Regions from separate parts of the Arthrobacter ginkgonis genome, predicted to be linked through region 2. Evidence: riboswitches for the same ligand, from Rfam matches in the RefSeq annotation. Region 2 holds a riboswitch; the other holds the start of a gene.
What was found. Region 2 has a riboswitch for guanidine ahead of ABD912_RS19130 (DMT family transporter). Riboswitches for the same ligand answer to the same signal wherever they lie in the genome.
Positions count from the first base shown of each region.

Region 1 (7,625 bases), on a different contig from region 2:
CTCGGCGGCGAGGTCGCGCGTCTCCGTCGGGTCCGCGGCGACGTCGTAGAGCTCCCAGCCGCCCTCGTCCCATCCGGGCCCGTTCGGGGCCGGGGCGATCGCCTTGAGGCCGCCCTCGATGAACGCGCGCCGGCCGTTGAGTTCGGTGTACTGCTCGGTGTGCAGGGTGGGCAGGGACGCGTCCCGCAGCCAGTGGTCGAAGGCCACGCCGTCGGCCGGCCGCGCCGGGATGCCGGCGCGTTCGGCCAGCGGCTCGACGCCGGCCAGGCGCAGCAGCGTGGCGCCGATGTCGGTCGCGTAGGCGTACTGGTGGCGCACGCCGTCGTCGTCCGCGGCCCGCGGCAGGCCCGCGGGCCAGGAGACGAGCATCGGCACCCGCACTCCCCCGCCGTGGGTGTAGGTCTTGTACATCCGGAACGGCGTGTTCGAGGCGTAGGCCCAGCCGCGCGGGTAGTGGACGTAGGTCTGGGGGCCGCCGATCAGGTCCGGGTCGCGCGGCACGTCCGGTTCCCAGTCCTCCGGCAGCCCGGTGCGGACCCCGCCGAAGCGGCTGAAGTAGCTGCGGGTGCCGGTGTCCCCGCCCTCGGAGGTGCCCCCGTTGTCGGAGGTGAAGACGAAGATCGTGTTCTGGTACTCGCCCATCGCCTTGAGCCGGTTGGCGAGCCGGGCGAGGTTCTGGTCCACGTTGTCCACCGCGGCGGCGAAGGCCTCCATGTAGCGGGCGAAGGTCCGCTGCTGGGCCTCGGTGAGCGAATCCCAGGGCACGACGTCGGCGCCCGCCTCCCGGTTGCGGGGTGCGCAGCGGGTGTCCGGGCCGAACAGCCCGATCTCGATCTGCCGCGCGAAGCGCTCGTCGCGGATGTGGTCCCAGCCGGCGTCGTAGCGCCCCCGGTAGGTTTCCAGGTCCCGCTCCTTGGCCTGCACCGGGCCGTGCACCGCCTGGTGGGCGAAGTACAGGAAGAACGGCTTGGCCGGGTCGTTGGCCCGCAGTTCCCCGATCATGCCCAGCGCCTGGTCGGTCAGGTCGTCGGTGAGGTAGTAGTCCTCCGGGTATTCGTCGACGACCACCTGGCCGTTGTCGCGCACCAGCCGGTGCGGGTGGAACAGGGACGTGAAGCCGTCCATGCACCCGTAGTAGCGGTCGAACCCGCGCTGCAGCGGCCAGGAGTCCTTGGCCGCGCCGTCGTGCATCTTCGATTCGACCGTCAGGTGCCACTTGCCCACCATGAAGGTGGCGTAGCCGCCGGCGCGGAAGCTCTCCGCCAGCGTGGGGGCGTCCGCGGGCAGTTCCATCGCGGAGTTCGGGAAGCCGGGATCCATGTGGGGCACGTAGGCGAACCCTGCCCGGTGCGGGTTCAGCCCCGTCAGCAGCGCGGCCCGCGCCGGCGCGCACATCGGCGGGGTCTGGTAGTTGCCCAGCCGGTACCCCTCCCCCGCGATGGCCTCCAGCGTGGGGGTGTGGATCTCGCCGCCGAACGGGGAGATGTCGCTGTAGCCCATGTCGTCCATGAGCATGACGACGACGTTCGGCGCCCCGGCGGGCGCGGTGGGCCGGGGCGGCCAGCAGGGGGCCGATTCGCTGGCCTTCTCCGAGACCATGCCCCCGAAGCCCGCATAGTCGCGTACGGGGTAGCTGCCGTTGTTGATCTGCGTCATGATCCTTCTTCATTCCTTCCGCCGCGGCGGCGGGGTGCGCCGGGGCGGTGGTTCGGTCGGTGCGTGCGGGGACGCCAGTGCTTTCCGGGACGCCGGCGCGGCGGTCCCACCGAAGCCTTTCGGGGAACCGCCGCCGGGCAGGCGCCTAGCCCAGGTCGATCTTGGAGGTTTCCTTGGTCAGCCGGACCGCGACCATGCCTGCGACCATGACCGCTGCGAAGAAGGCGGCGACCAGTCCGATGCTGCCTCCGGCGGCGAGGACCAGCCCCGTGGCGATCATCGGGCTGAAGCCGGCGCCCAGGGTGGAGGCCCCCTGGTAGGAGAGCGAGGCGCCGGTGTAGCGGACGCTGGTGGGGAACTGCTCGGCGACGAACGCGCCGATCGGCCCGTAGAGCAGGCCCTGCACCACCCCGTTGCCGACCACGATCGCGACGGCGAAGCCCCAGAGGGTGCCGTTGTTCAGCAGGGCGATCAGCGGGTAGGCCAGCACGACGCCGACCACGCCGCCGATCAGCAGCATGCGGTTGCGCCCGATCCGGTCGCTCATGCGCGCGGCCCAGAACGTGACGAGCAGGGTGACGATGGCGCCGGCGGCCTTCCAGTTCAGCACTCCGGAGCGGTCCACCCCGTTCTCCACGGCGAGCGAGACGCCCCAGACGGTGAACAGTCCCTGGCAGGCGTAGAAGCTCATGGCGGCCAGCAGCGCCAGGACCACGGCGCGCGGGTGGTCGCGCAGGACCTCAAGGATCGGCATCCTGCGCTTGTCGTTGACGGCCTCCAGCCGCTGGAAGGACGGCGTCTCGGAGACCTTCAGCCGGATCACCAGGCCGACGGCGATCAGCACGGCGCTGAGCAGGAACGGGATGCGCCACCCCCACGTCAGGAAGTTCTCGCCGGTCAGCGCGGAGACCGCGGAGACCACCAGTGTGGCCATGATGGCCCCGGCCGGGCCGCCGGCGCTGGCGAAGGAGGTGGCGAAGCCGCGCTTGGCCTTCGGCGCGTGCTCGAGCGCCATCAGGGCCGCCCCGCCCCACTCGCCGCCGACGGCGATGCCCTGGCAGATGCGCAGCAGCACCAGCGCGATCGGCGCGGCGATCCCGATCTGGGCGGTGGTGGGCAGCACGCCGATCAGCGTGGTGCCCACGCCCATGATCAGCATGGAGAGCACCAGCATCTTCTTGCGGCCCAGCTTGTCGCCGAAGTGGCCGAAGACGACGCCGCCGAGCGGGCGGGCCACGTAGCCGACGGCCAGCGTGGCGAAGGAGGCGAAGAGCGCGAATCCGGCGCCGAGGTCGGCGAAGAAGACGTGGCCGAACACCAGCGAGGCGGCCGTCGCGTAAAGGATGAAGTCGTAGTACTCGATGGCGCTGCCGATGAAGCTCGAGGAGAGGATGCGGCGCATCTCCGCCGTGTTCAGCGATTCGTTCACGGCCGGCCCCGAGGGTTCGCCCGAAGGGGCCGGGCCCGTGAGGGAGGCTCCGGTGCCTCCATGGGTCTGGGTGCGATTCACGACACTTCCTTGTGGGTGAGGGACGATTCTGGTTCCAGTGTGTGCCACCGCACAGGATCTGTATAATCAATTGATCCAAGGAAATCGATCAGGAAAACTTATGCCTGAAATCACGCTGCGCCAGCTCCAGTACTACGTTCGGGTCATCGAGCACGGCTCGGTGACGGCGGCCGCCGCGGCGTGCCACATTTCCCAGGCCGCGGTTTCGATGGCCATCTCCCAGCTGGAACGCTCGCTGGAGACCGACCTGCTGATCCGCTCACGTTCCAAGCGGGTCGCCCCCACGCCGGCGGGGCGCGAGTTTGCCGCACATGCCCGGGCGGTCCTGGCCCGGGTGGCCGAGGCCGAAGAGGCGATGACGGACCACCGCGACCTGATGCGCGGCCCCCTGAACATCGGTTTCGCCCAGTCGATTTCGCCACGCCTGATGCCGGTGCTCGCCGAGCACTTCACCACCCGCTATCCGGAGGTGGAGCTCGGATTCCGGGAGGGGGCGCCCTCGGAGATACAGGACGCGGTCCGCGACGGACACCTGGACTTCGCGCTCGTCTATGAGTTGCAGGCCGCGCCCGACCTGACCCCGGTGCGCCTGATCGACATCCACCTGCACGTGATGCTGCCCGCCACGCATCCGCTGGCGGGCGAACCCGGGATCCACCTGGCGCAGGTCATCGGCGAACCGGCCGTCCTGCTCGACGTCCCGCCGACGATCGAACGGCTCACTTCCATCGTGTCCGACCTCGGGCTGCGCATGGACGTGCGCTGGAGGAGCAGCAACATGGAGACGATCCGCTGCATGGTGGCGCGCGGGCTGGGGTACTCGCTGATCAACAGCGTGCCGGCGACCGGAGCGACCTTCGACGGGCGCACCGTGGTGTACCTGCCCGTCCTGGATGCGGTGCAAGGCAACGCGCTGGTCGGCGTGCTGCCGAGCGAGCACCGCCCCTCGCGCCGCGTGGAGGAGGCGCTGGAGGCGCTGCGTTCGGCCTGAGGGCGGCGGATCGCCCGCGCGGACGCGGGTGAGGGAGTTGACATTGCCGCCCGCCAAGGGGCGTGGGATCCTGAAAGGAGCCCGAAACAACGGGCTTCCGGACGATGGGTGCCGTACCCGGTGTGCGACAAGACGGCCCGTGGAGGCTGTCATGTCATGGTTCGTTCTGGTGTTGTCCGGTGTGCTTGAGGCGGCGTGGGCCACCGCGCTGGGCAAGTCCGAGGGCTTCAGCCGACTGGGTCCGTCCGTTGTGTTCTTCTCCGCGTTGGCCGCCAGCATGGCGGGACTGGCCTATGCCATGCGGGGCCTGCCGGTTGGCACCGCCTACGCGGTGTGGGTCGGCATCGGGGCGGTACTTACCGTGGTCTATGCGATGGCCACCGGCGGGGAGCCGCTGTCGGTGGTAAAGGTGCTGTTCCTGCTGATGATCGTCGCCGGCGTGGTGGGGCTCAAGCTCTCCCACTAGGCAGGTCCTCGCCTGAGGGGGGCGACGACGCCGGCGGTGCGTTCCGGCGTCGTCCCCCCTCCCTGTCCGGTACCGCCGCGCGGGCGGGCTCAGTCCGTGGAGGCCGGGAGGGCAGCCGCTTGGGCCCGGTACCGCTCGAAGGCGAGGGCCCGTTCCCGGGCGCCTTCCGGATCGACCGAGGAGTCGGCGAAGGAGTCAAGGATGGTGCGGAAGTGCCGCTCGATCCCGTCCCGCGTTTCCGGGTAGGGCAGGATGTGCACGGCGTCCTCCTCGATGCCGCGCTTGACGTGCCCGGCCAGCACGATCGGATCCATGCCGCCGCTGTAGAGCTGGTGCTGCAGCGCAATGAACTCGGGATCCGCGCGGAACCCCGAGTTCGCGGCCAAGTGGGCCGGCCGGGTGTCCTGGGCGAAGGCGATGTTGGACCGGATGCTGGCCGGACACAGCACCGAGGCACCGATGCCGTGGGCCGGCAGGGACAGCGCGTAGCTCTCCATCAGGTTGATCACCGCCGCCTTGCTGGCCGCGTAGATCGCCGCGGTGGGGCTGCCCTCGAAGCCGGCCATGGAGGCGGTGCTGACGATGTGGCCGTCCCGCCCGCTGGCGATCATGCGGGGCAGGAACGTCTGGATGCCGTTGATGACGCCCTGCAGGTTCACGCCCATCACCCAGTCGAAGTCCTCATAGGTGGCCGTGGCCAAGGGCCCGAAGCTGTTGACCCCCGCGGTGTTGAAGAGCAGCTGCGGCGCGGAGCCGAAGATCGCCTCGACCTCGTCCGCGGCGGCCGCGTAGGCCTGCCGGTCGGTGATGTCGAGCTCGATCCCGTGCGCCTCGATTCCCTCGGAGCGCAGCAGCTCCAGGGCGTCGTCGATCGCGGCCCGGCGGATGTCGGCGATCACGATGCGGCACCCGGCGTGCCCGAAGACCCGCGCCTGCCCCAGGCCGGCGCCCGAGGCGCCGCCGGTGATGAAGGCGATCTTGCCCGCGAACTCCCTCACTTGCCCTCCTCCCGACCCAGCGGAATGATGCCCAGGTCGTGCAGCAGGCTGGCCTTGTTCCACGAGGCCCACTCCTCCGCGATCCTGCCGTCGGCGAACCGGCACATCACGATGCCTCGGGCGTGCACGGGCCGCCGGGTGGCCCGGACCCCCAGGTAGTCGCCCAGGTGGGTGCCGCGCGCCTCCCACCGGTAGGCGGCGCGGTCCCCCTGCACGATCACGTCGCTGTGGGTGCGCACCAGGTCGGGGAAGCCGCGGTAGAGCCGTGCGATCCCCTCCCGCAGCTGGTCGCGGCTGTAGTCCGTCTTCTCGCCGTGGCGGACGAAGTCGGCTGCGTAGTAGGTGTCGATGGCCTCGCTGGCGGCCTCGTGGCCCTGGTGCGACAGGGCGCTCAGGAGCAGCTCCCGGTTGGGCAGCTCCTGCTTGGGTTGTTCTGTGGACGCGGTGACGGACATGCTGTGGGCTCCTTCGTGGTTCGCTGCAGGGGTGGCCTAGCCGGCCGGGACAAGCTGGGCGCCGTCGAAAAAGCCGCCGCCCTGGTAGACCAGGGGCGCCTTGCCCGAGGCCCGGGCATCGATCACCTCGCCGATGAAGATGGTGTGGGTGAAGGCCGGAATCTTGTACTTGACCTCGAGCTCGAAGTGGCCGGCCACGCCGTCGAGCACCGGGACCCCGCGTTCGCTGGGGGTCCAGTCCAGCTGCGCGAACTTGTCTCCGCCGGAGGCGGCGAAGGCGCCGGCCACCGCCCGCTGGTCGGCGGCCAGGATGTTGACCCCCAGGTGGTCGCTGTCGAACACCGCCGGGTAGGAACGCGAGGATTCGTTGACGCACACCAGCACCAGCGGCGGGTCCAGGGAAATGGAGGAGAAGGCGTTGACGGCCAGCCCGTAGGGGACGCCGTCCACGGCGGTGGTGACCACGGTGACGCCCGTGGGGTACTGGCGGTGGACGGCCCGCACCCGCTCCGCCAGTTCCTGCGCCGGTTCCTGCACCGCGGCCGGGCCGGCCTCGGCGGTGCTCGTGTTCGTGTTCATGACGCCTCCTGGGGGACGGCGCCGGCGGCGGCGCCGTCGGCGGGGAAATCGGATTGGATGCGGCGGTGGCGCTCGGCGGCCTGGGTGCGCCACTCGCCGTGGGTCGGAATGTAGAGGCGGCGGTCCCCGATGGCTTCGACCACCAGTTCGCCGACCTGTTCGGGGTCCAGGAACCGGAAGTTCTTCCCGTTGCCGGAGATGTCCACGTCGAACAGCGCCCCGTTCGAGGTGGCGGGCCGGTGCCGCAGGCTCGCCGCGATGTTGGTGCGCACCGGTCCGGGGATCAGCACGCTGGCCGAGACCACCGACCCCGCCGCCTCCAGTTCCGCGGCCAGCACCTCGGTCAGGCCCATCACGGCGGCCTTCGAGGCGACGTAGGCGCCCAGGCGGGGTGGCGGGGCCAACACCGACATCGAGGAGGTGTTGATGATGTGGCCCCAATCCGTGTTGCGTTCCAGCAGCGGCAGGAAGGCGTCCACCCCGTGGATCACGCCCCACAGATTGACCTCCAGCATCCACCGCCAGTCCTCCAGCGTCAGCTGGTTCATCGGGGCCATCGGTCCGACGCCGGCGTTGTTGCAGACCAGGTGCACCGCGCCGAACTCGGCCATGGTGGCCTCGGCGAGCGCCGCGACGCTGTCGGCGTCGGTGACGTCGGTGGTCACCCCAAGCACGCCGAGTTCGCCCTCCACCCGGTCCAGGGCGTCCCGGTCGATGTCGGCGACGACGACGTTCATCCCGCGCTCCACCAGGGTGGAGGCGATGCCCCGGCCGATTCCCGAGGCGCCCCCGGTCACGACCGCCGTGGCCCCGGCGAGATCGTCCCTCTGTGTCATGGCTGCATGCCCCTTCCGTTCGTGTGTGTCTCAGCGCAGCTCATAGCGCTTCAGCTTTCGGTAGATCGTGGCCCGGGAGATGCCCAGCTTTTCGGCCGCGACCTCCCGGTTGCCCCCGGATTCGCGCAGCGCCA
Region 1 is NZ_BAABEO010000020.1:199,860-207,484, forward strand. It holds gene ABD912_RS16020 (arylsulfatase) at 1-1,656, opposite strand, end outside; gene ABD912_RS16025 (MFS transporter) at 1,802-3,166, opposite strand; gene ABD912_RS16030 (LysR family transcriptional regulator) at 3,267-4,157, shown strand; guanidine-III (ykkC-III) riboswitch at 4,232-4,299, shown strand; gene ABD912_RS16035 (DMT family transporter) at 4,309-4,623, shown strand; gene ABD912_RS16040 (SDR family NAD(P)-dependent oxidoreductase) at 4,713-5,621, opposite strand; gene ABD912_RS16045 (ester cyclase) at 5,618-6,076, opposite strand; gene ABD912_RS16050 (flavin reductase family protein) at 6,113-6,655, opposite strand; gene ABD912_RS16055 (SDR family NAD(P)-dependent oxidoreductase) at 6,652-7,491, opposite strand; gene ABD912_RS16060 (sigma-54-dependent Fis family transcriptional regulator) at 7,522-7,625, opposite strand, start outside.
Region 1: another riboswitch for guanidine. It lies ahead of ABD912_RS16035 (DMT family transporter); the one in region 2 lies ahead of ABD912_RS19130 (DMT family transporter).

Region 2 (7,625 bases):
GGCCGGTGAAGTGACCGTGGAGTCCGCGGGCCGCTACGCCTTGGGCGTGCTGGACGCCCTGGACTACAGCCACCGCAAGGGAATCATCCACCGGGACATCAAGCCGGCCAACGTGATGGTCACCCCGGACGGCCACGTCAAGGTGATGGACTTCGGCATCGCCCGGGCCCTGGCCGACTCCGGGGCCACCATGACGCAGACCCAGGCCGTCGTCGGCACCGCCCAGTACCTCTCTCCCGAGCAGGCCCGCGGCGAGTCCGCTGACGCCCGCAGCGACCTGTACTCCGCCGGATGCCTGCTCTACGAGCTGCTCACCGGGCGCCCGCCGTTCATCGGGGACAGCCCCCTGTCCGTTGCCTACCAGCACGTCAGCGAGCAGGCGGTGCTCCCCAGCGAACTGAACCCGGACGTGCCCGCCCAGCTGGACGCCGTCGTCGAGCGCGCCCTGCGGAAGGACCGGGAGGACCGGTACCAGGGTGCCGCCGAGTTCGCCGCGGCGCTCGTGGCCGCCCGTGCCGGCCAGGACCCTGAGGCCGCCACCCAGGCGCTGGCCACGACCCCGCTGCCGGCTCCCGGCGCCGAGGACACCGCCACCGCCGCCTTTGCGATGCAGGCCGGGCCCCCCACCCGCGCCCACGACCTCCCGCCGCTGCGGGACCACGGGGAGCACCAGGCCCATGGAGAGCACCAGGAGACCCTGGCCGCCATGGTGCCGGTGGGAGCGCTGTCCGTGGAGTCGCCGTCCCCGGAAACCTACGATCCCGCTCCGGCGGAGGACGGCTACGGCCACTACGGGGAGCAGTACGCGACCGAGCACGCCGAACCGGCCTATCCCGCCCGCCGCGGCGGCCGGGACCGTTTCGACAGGGACCGCGATGCCGCCCGCCGGCGGGCATGGACCACGGTCCTGGCCCTCGCCGTCGTTGTGGTGCTGGGCGCCGGCGGCTGGCTGCTCTGGAACTGGAGCGAGGAGGAGCGGGCGCGCAACGCGACGGTCGCCGTGCCGGAGGTCGCCAATATGACCCTCACGCAGGCGCAAAACGCGCTGGTCGCCGTCAACCTGCGCCCGCTGACCGAGCAGGTGTACGACGACGCCGTCCCCAAGGACCTGGCCGTGGGCACCAAGCCGCTGGCCGGGGAGCAACTGCGGGTGGACTCCGAGGTGCGGCTGCTGATCTCCATGGGCCCCGAGCAGGTCCAGCTGCCCAAGGACCTGGCCGGACAGAGCGAGGCCTCCGTGGAGCGCGTGCTCACCGAGCTGGGACTGCTGGTCGGCGAAGTGAAGAACGACAACTCCGCGACCGTGCCCCGCGACCGGCTCGTCGGGACGAACCCCGAACTCGGCGAGCAGGTCAAGGCCGGCAGCACCGTGGACCTGACGTTCTCCACCGGGAAGGTCACGGTGCCGCGCCTGATCGACCTGACGGAGGAGAGCGCCCGCGCGGCCCTCGCCGACGACGCCGTGCAGCTGAATCTGGAAGTCCGCCAGGAGGAGAACTCGCTGGTGGAACCGGGCACGATCATCCGCCAGGAGCAGGCCGCCGGCAGCGACGTCGACCCGGGCAGCACCGTGGTGGTCACCGTCGCCGTGGCCCCGGCCGCGGAGGAGCCGGATCCGTCCGCTGACGAATCCTCCGATGGGTCCGGAGACTCCGGCGAGGATTCCGAGGGGGATTCCGACGAAGACTCGGGCGACGAGGGCGACTCGGGGAACGGACGCGGCGACTGGGAGGACTAGCGCGCGGGGCAGGCTAACCAAGCGGGGCGGTCCGGGACTTATGGCCCCGGGCCGCCCTACTGCTTGATGAGCGGGCTCAGGTCCGCGGCCGCAAGGGCCGCCCCGGCCAGCCCGAGGGACTCCAGCCAGTTGCCGAGCATCTGGTAGCCGCCCTCGGTGAGGACGGATTCGGGGTGGAACTGCACGCCCCACAGCGGCGCCTTGCGGTGCGCCAGGCCCATCACGACGCCGCCCTCGGTCTCGGCGGTGATTTCCAGCTCCTCCGGGATGGAGGAGCGCACGGCGGCCAGGGAGTGGTAGCGGGTCGCCGTGAACGGGTTGGCGACGTCGTGGAAGATCGGGTGGGAGCCGTGGTGCACCAGCGAGGTCTTCCCGTGCATCAGTTCCTCGGCGTGGGTGACCACGCCGCCGTAGGCCTCGGCGATGGCCTGGTGGCCCAGGCACACCCCCAGCAGCGGCTTGGCGTGGGTGCCGCACCACTTGATCAGCTCGACGCACACGCCGGCCTCGGCCGGGTTGCCCGGGCCGGGGGAGATCAGGACGCCGTCGCGCGCGGAGGCCAGTTCGATCGCCTCGGCCAGCGTGACGTCGTCGTTGCGGACCACGGTGGTTTCGGCGCCGAGTTCCTGCAGGTAGCCGACCAGCGTGTAGACGAAGCTGTCGTAGTTGTCGATCACCAGGATCCGGGTGGGGGCGGTCATCGCGGGAGCACCATGCCAATCGTCGAGTCGGTCCAGGGAACGAACTGGCGGTTCGCCCACGGGAACACGTATTCCATCAGGACCAGTATGGCCGCAGCAATCAGCAGGACGGAAATGAGGAGGCGGATCCACAGCGGTCCGGGCAGGTGGCGGAAAATCCAGGCGTACATTTGTTGCTCCCTGCTACTTCTGCAGCTTGGCGACGGTTGCGGCGATGGCCGCCGGCGGGCCGTCCGCGGCGGGCGTGAACGATTCGAGCACGGAGACGGCAATGATCCGCATCCGGGTGGTGAACGGGGGGTCGCAGCTGGTCATGGTCAGCACGGCCTCGGTGGGCTTTTCGCCCGGCCGGCCGGGCACCGGCGCCAGGACCTCGGCGGCGGAGGGGTGGACGATCTGCGTGCTGCGGTAGGCGTAGGTGTAAAAGCCCTTGGCGGTCTGCACGTAGATCAGGTCGCCGTCGCGGAGCCGGTCGATTTCGCGGAAAGCTTCCCCGTAAGTCTGCCGGTGGGCGGCCACGGCGAAGTTGCCCTTCTCCCCCGGCATCTGCGTGTCGGGGTAGTGGCCGATGCCCAGGGTGTTGAGCACGTCCAGTCCGACGCCGGTGGTCACCGGCCGCGCGAAGTCCTCGCCGAAGCGCGGGACATACATGACCGCGAACGGGTTCCCTTCCAGCAGCGGGTTATCCGCCGGTTCGCCAGCCGGCTCCTCGGCAGGAGTCCCGGCAAATCCTTCCAGGGCGCGCTCAACGGCCGTTTCCTGGGCGCGTCCGGCGTCGAGGTTCGTCCACCACAACTGCCAGACGACGAAGAGCAGCAGCACGGCGCCGGCGGTGAGAAACAGTTCGCCGAAAATCCCGAAGGCCGTCGAGAAGGGACCCCGCCGCGGGCGGTCGTGCGCAGCACCCGTTGATCTGCGGGTGACTTGGGCCGCTTCGGGCATTCCTGGTTCCTTCCGCGCCGTCGCCCGGGGCGGAAGGGCCCCAGCGGCTACAATTGAGATATTGACAAGGAGCGTGCCGGTGCTATTCGGACCGGCCCACCAGCCACAATAACGCCCGACCCGCAGTCTTCGCGGATGTCGCCGGCGCCCGAGCGCAGGAGAAGCCGTGCCAGAGTCCAAGACCCGACGCAAGAACCGCCGGCCCGACGAGGCCTCCGGCGCCGGCCAAGCCAGCTACAAGCCGCTGCCGGTCTGGTACAAGCCCGTCATGTTCGGCCTGATGATCCTGGGCCTGCTCTGGATCATGGTCTACTACATTTCCCAGGGCGTGCTGCCCGTGGTCATGATCGGCGGCTGGAACATCGTGATCGGCTTCGGGCTGGCGATGGCGGGCTTCTTCATGACCACCCGCTGGCGCTAGCTGTACTCAGCCAGCAGGTTGGTTGCACCGGCTGCCCCGCGCTTACCATCCCCCGGTCCCTGCGGCCGGTGCCGGGCGCCCCGCGCGGGTCACTCGACGAACTTCAGCCCCACGACACATCCGATCAGGACCGTGATCAGGACGATCTTCTGCCAGCTGACGGCGTCGCCGCCGAAGGCCATTCCGTAGGCCACGGTCAGGGACGCCCCGATGCCCACCCACACCGCGTAAGCGGTTCCGATGGATATGCTTCGCATGGCATATGCCAGACCCAGCATGCTCAGGACCACGCCGATCCCGAACACCACCGCGGGCCCCAGGCGGGTGAATCCCTCCGACTTGCCCAGGGCCACCGCCCAGACGGCCTCCAACAGTCCCGACACCACCAACACGATCCACGCCATGGCGCACCCGTCCCTTCAGCGGCCGTCTTGTCGTGGTCCGGGTACGGCTCCCTCGTCCGGGGAAAGGTGGATTCCTGCCGGTTAGGCTACCACCGGAGGCCCTCCCCCTTGCCCGCCCGCCCCGTCGCGCTCCCGACCGAAAGACACCATGACCCAGAACACCAAGACCCAAGACGGCACGACCCAGTCCCACCTCTCCTCCACCGCCCCTTCCAAACTCCCGCCCAAGAAGCTCTACGGCGCCCTCGCGCTGGCGGAAATGGTCACTTGGGCCCTGCTGATCCTGGGCATGGTGCTGAAGTACTCCGGCATCACCGAGGCGCTGGTGCCCGTGTTCGGACTGGTCCACGGCGTGGTGTTTTTGGCCTACTGCGTGGTGACGGTGTTCGTCTGGGTCAACCAGCGCTGGGGCTTCGTCCGCGGCCTGCTGGGGCTGGCCTCCGCCATCATTCCCTTCGCCACCCTGCCGTTTGAGCGGGCCACCGCCCGGCGCGGGCTGCTGGAGGGCGGCTGGCGGCTGGCCCCCGGCGGCGAGCAGCCTTCCGGGGCGGTCGAAAAGCTGCAGGCCTTGTGCCTGCGCCGTCCGGTGGCTGCCTCCGTGGTGGGCGCCGTGCTGATCGCCGCGGCCACCGCCGCGCTGCTGGCCGTTGGCCCGCCGGTCCCCAAGGGCTAGCGCGCGGGGCAGGCCCTCTCGTGTCGACTTCGTCGCCACGCAGGGACCCGACTGCCCCGCGCTTGCGGGGGAACGGCCCTCTCGTGTCGACTTCGTCGCCACGCAGGGACCCGACTGCCCCGCGCTTTGCGGAGGAACGGCCCCGTCCCTGCTACCGGTGACCACGCGCCCCCTTACGGCGTAGCGTGGGAACGTGGATTGGATCCTCTGGTTCGACGCGGGCTGGTTCAACGCCACCGACCGCGAGTTTGCCCGGCAAGTGCTGCAGCGCGGCATCGCAGCGCTGTACTTCGTGGCGTTCCTGTCCACGCTGAACCAGTTCCCGGCGCTGCTCGGCGAACACGGCCTGCTGCCGGTGCCCCGGTACCTGGAACGGACCATCCAAAGCGGCCTGCGGCCGCGCCCCACCCTGTTCACCCGCTGGCCGTACACCGACCGGCGGCTGCGCGCGATGTGCTGGACGGGCCTGGCCGTCTCCGCGCTGCTGGTTGCCGGCCTGCCCCAAGCGGGTCCCCCGTGGGTGCCGATGGTCGCGTTCCTGCTCCTGTGGGGGATGTATATGTCCATCGTCAACGTGGGGCACACCTTCTACGGGTTCGGCTGGGAGATGCTGCTGCTGGAGGCCGGGTTCCTGGCGGCTTTCCTCGGTTCCGACCGCGTGCCCCCGCCCGCCCCCATGATCCTTCTGGCCATCTGGCTGGTGTTCCGCCTGGAGTTCGGCGCCGGGATGATCAAGATCCGCGGCGGCAGCGAATGGCGGGACTTCACGGCCCTTTTCTACCATCACGAGACCCAGCCCATGCCGGGCCCGCTCAGCCGGCAGGCCCACCTGCTGCCCAAGCCGCTGCACCGGATGGAGGTGGCCGGCAACCACTTCGCCCAACTGGTGGTGCCGTTCCTGCTCTTCGCTCCGCAGCCGGTGGCGACCATCGCCGCGGCCGTCGTCGTGGGGACCCAGCTGTGGCTGGTGGCCACCGGGAACTTCGCCTGGCTGAACTGGATGGCGATCGTGCTGGCCTTCAGCGCGGTCAGCGACCGCGTGGTGCACGCCGTGCTGCCGATGATCCCGCTGGGGCAGGAACCGGGCCCGGGCTCCCCGTTGTGGTGGGTCGTGCTGGTCTGGGCCGTGGCGGCGCTGCTGCTGGTGCTCAGCTACCGGCCCCTGCTGAATCTCTTCTCGCGGGGCCAGCTCATGAACGCCGCCTTCAACCGCTGGCAGCTGGTCAACGCCTACGGCGCCTTCGGGACCGTGACCAAGGAGCGGATAGAGATCATCGTCGAGGGCACCCTGGACGCGGAGCCGGACAACGTGGCCGACTGGCGCGAATACGGGTTCAAGGGCAAGCCGGGGGACGTGCGGCGGCTGCCCCGCCAGTGGGCTCCGTACCATCTGCGGCTGGACTGGCTCATGTGGTTCCTGCCCCTGCGCTCGGTGCACGAGCGCTGGTTCCACGCGTTCCTGAGCCACCTGCTGGCCGCCGACCCCGCGATCCTGAAGCTGCTGCGTGAGGACCCGTTCGACGGCGAGCGCCCGGCCTGGGTGCGCGCCCGCGCGTTCCTGTACCGGTATTCGACGCGGGCGGAATTCCGCCAAACCGGGCAGCAGTGGATCCGCACCCCGCTGGGAGAAGTGGTCCCGCCGGTGTCCCGGGGCCGGAGCGCGTAGGCCCGGCATCCCCCTATGGCGGCGTCCGCCGGCGCTTCGGGCTACCTCCGGTAGGCCGGACCGGTCCCGGCGGCGAACCGTTCGCGGGCCCAGTCCCCGAACGCGGTGCCCGGCTGCATCGAGGCCGGCATGAGGTTGTGGCCGGCGCGGAAGGCGCGCATCAGGGCGCCCGGGAGGGGAAGTTCGACGACGGCTCCGCCCCGGCCGCCGGCCGCGCGCCGGGCGGCCAGCCACTGCTCGGCGGCGTCCTTGGCCGTGAGGATCTGCGGGCCTCCGGCCCCGACGAAGCGCCCCCGGGGGCCGGCGTCGAGCGTGTCCACGACGACCCTGGCCGCGTCCGCCGCGGCCAGCGGTTGCACGGCGAGTCCGCGCGGCACGAAGGCGACGGGCACCGCCGCCACCACGCGCAGGAGCGAGTCCAGCAGTTCGTGGAACTGGCCCAGCCGCAGCACCGTCCAAGGCACCCCGGCGCGGAGGACTTCCTGTTCGCCCTCCGCCTTGGCGCGGTAGTAGGCGAACGGGATGCGGTCCACCCCGAGGATGGAGATGTACAGGAAGTGGGCCACGTGCTGCCGGGTGGCCGCCTCGGCCAGCCGGCGCGTCCCGTCCACGTCCACCTCGCGCCAGCCCGCAGGGGTGGTGGCGGTGGCCAGGTGGATGACGGCCTCGGCACCCACGCAGGCCGCGTCCAGCCCCGCGCCGGTGGCCAGGTCCCCGGACACCCCGCCGGCGACCCCTTCCCGGCGGGTCAGCACCGATACCTCGTCCCCGCGGGCGCGCAACAGTTCCACCACCCGGGTGCCGAGCACTCCCGTTCCTCCGGCCACCAGAATCCGCATGCCCCTTAGCCTTGTGCCCACGGCCGGTCCGGTCAAGGCCAATGCCGTCTGGGCCGGGCCGATTTAGGTCGCCGCGGCCGCGGCGGGGTCGGCGAGTGCCGGCCCGGTGAATCCGCCCCGGCCGTCCCGGCGTTTCAGGGTCCGGGGGCCGCGGCCCGCAGCCCCCGGGAGGCCTCCAGCACCGCGGCCGTAACGCGGTCCAGGGCGGGGGAGTCCAGCTTCCAGCGCTGCCAGTACAGCC
Region 2 is NZ_BAABEO010000025.1:120,804-128,428, forward strand. It holds gene pknB (Stk1 family PASTA domain-containing Ser/Thr kinase) at 1-1,738, shown strand, start outside; gene ABD912_RS19110 (anthranilate synthase component II) at 1,795-2,439, opposite strand; gene ABD912_RS19115 (hypothetical protein) at 2,436-2,609, opposite strand; gene ABD912_RS19120 (class E sortase) at 2,623-3,381, opposite strand; gene ABD912_RS19125 (cell division protein CrgA) at 3,548-3,802, shown strand; gene ABD912_RS19130 (DMT family transporter) at 3,892-4,206, opposite strand; guanidine-III (ykkC-III) riboswitch at 4,224-4,286, opposite strand; gene ABD912_RS19135 (DUF3817 domain-containing protein) at 4,355-4,879, shown strand; gene ABD912_RS19140 (lipase maturation factor family protein) at 5,073-6,545, shown strand; gene ABD912_RS19145 (SDR family oxidoreductase) at 6,587-7,384, opposite strand; gene ABD912_RS19150 (LysR family transcriptional regulator ArgP) at 7,519-7,625, opposite strand, start outside.